DNA from 3 places in the Pseudomonas cichorii genome. Region 3 is predicted to be linked to each of the others. Evidence: riboswitches for the same ligand, from Rfam matches in the RefSeq annotation. Region 3 holds a riboswitch; each other region holds the start of a gene.

Region 1 (2,261 bases), 1.1 Mb from region 3:
GCGAGCGTCTTGCCGTCGGCGAACACCAGCCCCAGCGATGCGGTGTGCGGGCCGACTGCATAATCGGGCGATATGGCCTTGGCGACCAGTTCCGGTTTCTGCGGTTTGACCCGCTCATCCACATGCTGGCCGTAGTAGCTGTAAGGCCAGCCATAGAAGCCGCCATCCTGCACCGAGGTCACGTAGTCAGGTACCAGGTCGCTGCCGATCTCGTCACGTTCGTTGACGGCGGTCCACAACTTGCCGGTGTTGGGCTCCCAGTCCATGCCATTGGGGTTGCGCAGGCCCGAGGCGAAAATCCGGTGCTGGCCGGTGGCAGCGTCCACTTCCCAGATCGCGGCGCGGCCTTCTTCCTGGTCCATGCCGTTTTCGCCGACGTTGCTGTTGGAGCCGACCGTCACGTACAGCTTGCTGCCGTCCTTGCTGGCAATCACGTTCTTGGTCCAGTGGTGATTCAGCGTGCCGCCAGGCAAGTCGACGACCTTGGTGGCCTGGGCGCTGATGGAGGTCTGGCCGGTTTCATAAGGGAAGCTGATCAGGCGGTCGGTATCGGCCACGTAAAGCTTGTTGCCCACCAGCGTCATGCCGAACGGCGAGTTGAGGTTTTGCAGGAAGACTGTGCGGGTTTCGGCCACGCCGTCGTGGTCCTTGTCGCGCAGCAGGGTGATGCGGTTGGCGCTGGGCACACCGGCTCCGGCGCGGCCCATGACTTTTTCCATGACCCAGCCGCGTACGCCTTTGGAGTCGTCAGGCTTGGGTGGTGAATTGGTTTCCGCGACCAGCACGTCGCCATTGGGCAGCACGTACAGCCAGCGCGGGTGATCCAGGCCTTCGGCAAAGGCGGCGACCTGGGTGCCGGGCGCGGCGACCGGTTTGGCGTTCTTTTCCCAGCCCACGGCAGGGGCGATATTGACGGTGGGGATCAGGGTCTTGTTCGGTTCGGGCAGTCTGGGCGAGGGGCCGGTGCCATCCGAGACTTGCAGCGTCGAAGACTCGCCGCAGGCTGTGAGGCCTCCTGCAACCAGAAGCAGCAAGGCAAGCCGGGGTCTGAGTGTGAACATGCCGATCTCCATAACGGTCAGTGGCCAGATAAAGATAGGAGGGACCTGAACTGTCGAGGTTCAATCCTCTTGTGTCGATTGACGCTCCCAGCCCAACCCTCTACCCTTCGCGGCTTGTTTCAGGTGCTTTGCAATCCTCGATTGGCAGAGTGAAACAGGGAAGCCGGTGAGGACGCCTTGCAACTCCGATCCCGGCGCTGCCCCCGCAACGGTAAATGAGTCAAGACTGCGCTCGATGCCACTGTGTCCCAGGACACGGGAAGGCGCGCAGGCCAGGCAGATGCCTGCTCATGAGCCCGGAGACCGGCCTGATCCACTCAACAGCATCACGGCGGGCGATGCTCTGCGCAGGGCTTTGCCGTGCTGCCTGATGCTGTCCTTCCGTCTGCTTTCGCGTGCCCTCTAGCGGAGAGCTGAGATGAACGAATCCCCCGAACGTGACGAACGTCATCTGGCGCGCATGCAGCGCAAGAAGGCGGTAATGGACGAGCGCATTGCCAGCGCTCCAAACGAGTGTGGCCTGCTGCTGGTGCTGACCGGTAATGGCAAGGGCAAGAGCAGTTCGGCATTCGGCATGCTCGCCCGGGCCATGGGTCACGACATGCAGTGTGGCGTGGTGCAGTTCATCAAGGGCCGCAACAGCACCGGTGAAGAGTTGTTCTTCCGGCGTTTCCCCGAGCAGGTGCGCTACCACGTGATGGGCGAGGGGTTCACCTGGGAAACCCAGGACCGCCAGCGTGATATCGCCGCCGCCGAAGCCGCCTGGGACGTTTCCCGTGAAATGCTTCGTGACCCGAGCATCGGTCTGGTGATCCTCGATGAGCTGAATATCGCCCTCAAGCATGGCTATCTGGATCTGGAACACGTACTGAGCGACCTGCAGGCCCGGCCACCGATGCAGCATGTGGTGGTGACCGGCCGTGGCGCCAAACCCGAATTGATCGACCTGTCCGATACCGTTTCCGAGATCGGCGTGGTCAAGCATGCGTTCCAGGCCGGAATCCGTGCGCAAAAAGGCATCGAGTTGTGAGTAACCCTGTATGAGAGCGCCGCGTCATTGCCCGGCAGTATTGATTGCCGCGCCCGCCTCCGGGCAGGGCAAGACCACGGTCACCGCTGCGCTGGCACGCCTGCACCGTAACCAGGGCCGCAAGGTCCGGGTGTTCAAGTGCGGGCCTGACTTTCTGGACCCGATGATTC
Region 2 (2,261 bases), 830 kb from region 3:
TGCGCTGGGCGTCCACTTGATCCGGGAAAGCCGCGAAAGTACCTGCTGCAACGGCCGGGCTGTCGACCACTGTTATGACCGCATCGACGGTGCAGGCGTTGCGGATTTCCGGCCACTGGAAAGCCTGGACCAGCGGTTTTGGCAACGCCAGACCCGAGGTTTCGATAAGGATGTGGTCCAGGTCGGCGCGACGCGACACCAGTTCGCGCATCACCGGGAAGAACTCTTCCTGCACCGTGCAGCACAGGCAACCGTTGGCCAGCTCATACACCCGGCCAACAGCTTCCTCTTCGCTGCAACCGATGGTGCATTGCTTGAGGATTTCGCCGTCGATGCCCAGCTCGCCGAACTCGTTGACGATCACCGCGATACGACGCCCTTCGGCGTTATCGAGCATGTGCCGCAACAAGGTGGTTTTACCCGAGCCCAGGAAGCCGGTAACGATGGTGACGGGAAGTTTGGCCAGTGTTTTCATCGGATGCCCTTTGGCAATACGGCGGGCAAGCAGGACGAGATCCGTGCACTGCGCACGGATCGATTCGCCACCGGATCACCCCGCCCGGTTGTAGTGAGAATTCGTGGGCCTGTGGCCCGGTTCGAGGCAGGTCTCCTGGCTTACGGCGGCGTGTCGGCAGGACAGGCATTCATCGCGCCTTCCCGCTCGCGCAGTGGCCATGCAATGAAATCACCGTTTACAGTTGCGGGGGCAGCTGCGGCTTGAACCGCATTCCCGTCTTAGCCCGACCTTTTGCACAAGGTCGAGAACCTCAAGTGCGCAAGGCTACGCAGAGGTCGAAGGCAGGTCAATCGTTCAGATTGACGTTCACGGGCCGCCATGCTCTCCTACACAACTTGTTACGGGTGCCCCTCACGGGGTGAAACGGGAAACCGGTGCGCTCATTTGTCCATGAGTCAGTCCGGTGCTGCCCCCGCAACGGTAAGCGAGAGAGGATCAGAACCACTGTGCCACGGCATGGGAAGGTGATCCTGAAGGCGTCGAGGCTGAATATCGACACCCCTCGCGAGCCCGGAGACCGGCCCGATACTGACTCAATGACACACCCGCGGTGGGCGGGCGCAGTTGAAGCCTTCTGACCTCCGTCAGCAGGTTCCTGTGCGCATGCCCGCCTGTCGAAACCAGAGGGAAGCGCCATGTCCACCATCAGCAGCAGCCAGTCGAGCACCACCACGTCCACCCAGGCCCAACGCCTGACCGCCGCCATCAGCGCTGCGATTCTGGGCGCCTGCCTGGTGTACTTCGCCGGTTTCTCGCACATTGCCGCCGTTCACAACGCGGCCCACGACACCCGCCACAGCGCCGCCTTCCCTTGCCATTGAGACCTGACGCCATGTTCAAGCGAATCATTCAGACGGCAGGTTTCAGCGGTCTGCTGGCGGCATTGCTGCTGACCCTGCTGCAAAGCTTTTGGGTTTCGCCCCTGATTCTTCAGGCCGAAACCTTTGAAAAGGCACCCGCCGAACACGTGCATGAACATGACCACGCCGATGCTTCCGCCGCAGGGCACAGCCACGACGAAGAAGCCTGGGAGCCGGAAGACGGCTGGCAGCGTATTCTCTCCACGACCGGCGGCAATCTGGTGGTCGCGGTAGGTTTTGCCTTGATGCTGGTGGCGCTCTACACGCTACGCGCACCGGGTCGCACCTCTCAGGGCGCATTGTGGGGGCTGGCCGGTTTTGCGGTCTTCGTCCTGGCGCCGACACTGGGCCTGCCACCGGAATTGCCGGGGACAGCGGCTGCCGACCTGAACCTGCGCCAGTACTGGTGGATCGGGACTGCGGCCTCAACGGCGGCGGGTCTGGCCTTGATCGCTTTCGGCCAGAACTGGCTGCTCAAGGTGCTGGGCGCGGCTATTTTGGTTGTGCCGCATCTGATTGGCGCGCCACAGCCATTGACTCATGAGAGCCTGGCTCCCGAAGCTCTGGAATCGCAGTTCATCCTGGCTTCGTTGCTGACCAACGCATTGTTCTGGGTCGCTCTGGGCCTGATCAGCGCCTGGCTGTTCCGTCGCAACAATGCCGACCTGCACGCCTGATCACGGCACCGGGCAATCCGGCCCTGCCCTTGTGGCAGGCCTGGGTTGCCAGCGCGGCTGCCCGGCAGCGAGCCTGCTGGAACTGATCGAAAGCAGCCTGAAAGCCCACGACCTGGAAATCGGGGCCATCACTGCCCTCGCCTCCATCGACCTCAAGCAGGACGAACCGGGCTTGCTGGAATTGGCCAAACAGCTGTCCGTTCCGCT
Region 3 (2,261 bases):
GCAGCACCGGTTTTGAAGTGGAAGCCAAGGCTCAACTGACGCCACAACTGGCCATGAACGCCGCCTATGCCTATACCGACGCCCATATCATCGAGGACAACGATGAAGTGCTCGAAGGGTCGCGCATCGAAGGCACGCCTTATCACAATGCCTCGCTGTGGCTGGATTACCGTTTCGCCTCGGCGGGCCTGAAGGGCCTGTCAGTGGGCAGCGGCGTGCGCTATGTCGGCACCACCCACACCACGCCCAGCGTCACGGATCGCAAGATCCCGGCCTACGCCTTGTTCGATGCACGAATCAGCTATGACCTGGACGACAACTGGCAAGTCAGCGCCAAGGCACAGAACCTCACCAACGAGAAATACCTGTACTGCGCCAACTCATGCCGCTATGGCGATACCCGTAGTGTGGTGGGGGCGGTCAGTTATCGGTGGTAAGTCTTCGCGAAACCCCTAACGCTCGACCAACATCAGCCATTGACGCTTTCCAGCTTCAATGATTTGATGCGCGCCAGTTTCAGGTGTCCCATGCCGCCGTGCATGGGATTAAACGGGAAGCCGGTGCGTCACTCTCTGTGATCAGTCCGGCGCTGCCCCCGCAACGGTAAGCGAGCGAAGCATTCAAAATACCACTGTGCCAAGGCATGGGAAGGTGAATGTTTCATGACCCTCGCAAGCCCGGAGACCGGCCTGCAACCTTGTTTGGCAAACCCGCGGTGGGCGGGCGCAGGCCGGTCTTCGCGGGCTTTTTGCGCCTGCGATTCCCTATGCGTTGTTCCCTCCGGGATTCATTCATTCCTGATTGGCTGGAATCGCATGTCCCGTTCTTTTCTGCTTCAATCCCTGAGCCTGCTTCCCTGTCTGGCGCTTTCGTCCCATGCATTGGCCGCTGACTCACAAACCCTGGCACTGCCCTCGGTCGCAATCACTGGCAGCGCCGATACGCCAGTAACCGATCTGGCAACCCCGACACCCAGCGGTTCGCGCCTGAACCTTACGGCGCTGGAAACACCCGCCAGCACCAGTAGCCTCGACAGCCAGCCCCTCGAAAGCCGCAATAACCTGACCGTTCAAGATGCAGTCAGCCGCTCGCCGGGCATCACCAGCATCGCAACGCCCGGTGATGGCAATACAGCGCTATCCGCTCGCGGCTTCACCGGGCATTCCTCGGTCATGACCCTGTTCGACGGCTCGCGCCTGTACACCGGCGCCGGCACTCAGACCTTCCCGGTCGATCCGTTCATGGTCGAGCGTATCGACGTGATCCGTGGCCCGGCTTCGGTGCTTTATGGCGAAGGCGCAACCGGAGCCGTTATCAACGTGGTACCGAAAAAGCCTTTCGAGGGCGAAATCCGCAATCGCCTGCGCCTGGGCTACGGCTCCAATGACCGCCAGCAACTGGGCCTCGACAGCGGCGGCTCGCTGAGCGATACCCTGAGCTATCGCCTTACCCTGAACCAGCAGGAAAGCAATGGCTGGGTCGATAACGGCAATTCCCGCAGCCTGGCCATGAGCGCAGCCCTGCGCTGGCAAGCCACCGACGACCTGAGCTTCACCCTCGCCCACGAACGTGGCGACAGCGAGCCGATGAACTACTTCGGCACACCGCTGATCGATGGCCGATACCGCGACAGCCTGCGCGACAAAAACTACAACCTGCGCAATGCCGTGCAACGCTACAACGATGAATGGACCCGCCTGAACACCGACTGGGCCATCAACGATAACGTCAGCGCCAGCAACCAGCTCTACTACATCAAGAGCCGCCGCCACTGGCGCAACGCCGAAGTCTATAGCTGGAGCAGCGCTCAGGGTCAGTTGTTGCGTGGCGACTACCTGGAGATCAAGCACGACCAGGAGCAGATCGGCGACCGCCAGAGTTTCACGTTCAACCATTCGCTGTTCGGCCTGGACAGCCGCACGGTGATTGGAGCCGAGTACAACAGAATCCGCTTCGACGTCAGCAACAACTCGCCTTACAACGATGTCGGCGGCGACTTCATCGATCCATGGAGCCCGGCATCCGGCGACTTCCAGAGCCAGTCGGCATTCCGGCCACTGGCCGAAAGCACCACGCGCACTTTTGCCGTGTTCGCCGAAAACCGCCTGCAACTGTCCGAGCGCTGGTCGCTGGTGACCGGCGTGCGCCGCGACCAGAACCACATCGACCGCTATGACCAGCGTGCCGACAGCCGTAGCGACCGGAGCCTCACCGGCGGCAACTGGCGCGCCGGGCTGGTGTTCGCTGTGACCAATCAACTG

Evidence for each region. Region 3 has a riboswitch for cobalamin ahead of KGD89_RS14040 (TonB-dependent receptor). Riboswitches for the same ligand answer to the same signal wherever they lie in the genome.
Region 1: linked by a shared signal. The riboswitch ahead of cobO (cob(I)yrinic acid a,c-diamide adenosyltransferase) and the one ahead of KGD89_RS14040 (TonB-dependent receptor) in region 3 are both predicted to bind cobalamin.
Region 2: linked by a shared signal. The riboswitch ahead of KGD89_RS11240 (CbtB domain-containing protein) and the one ahead of KGD89_RS14040 (TonB-dependent receptor) in region 3 are both predicted to bind cobalamin.

What each region holds. Positions count from the first base shown of each region.
Region 1 is NZ_CP074349.1:4,457,638-4,459,898, reverse strand. Features, by position in the region: gene KGD89_RS18880 (PQQ-dependent sugar dehydrogenase) at 1-1,061, opposite strand, end outside; cobalamin riboswitch at 1,166-1,387, shown strand; gene cobO (cob(I)yrinic acid a,c-diamide adenosyltransferase) at 1,480-2,091, shown strand; gene KGD89_RS18870 (cobyrinate a,c-diamide synthase) at 2,102-2,261, shown strand, end outside.
Region 2 is NZ_CP074349.1:2,538,395-2,540,655, reverse strand. Features, by position in the region: gene cobW (cobalamin biosynthesis protein CobW) at 1-475, opposite strand, end outside; cobalamin riboswitch at 584-785, opposite strand; cobalamin riboswitch at 843-1,057, shown strand; gene KGD89_RS11240 (CbtB domain-containing protein) at 1,153-1,338, shown strand; gene KGD89_RS11235 (CbtA family protein) at 1,350-2,054, shown strand; gene KGD89_RS11230 (cobalamin biosynthesis protein) at 2,035-2,261, shown strand, end outside.
Region 3 is NZ_CP074349.1:3,364,388-3,366,648, forward strand. Features, by position in the region: gene KGD89_RS14035 (TonB-dependent siderophore receptor) at 1-437, shown strand, start outside; cobalamin riboswitch at 502-707, shown strand; gene KGD89_RS14040 (TonB-dependent receptor) at 816-2,261, shown strand, end outside.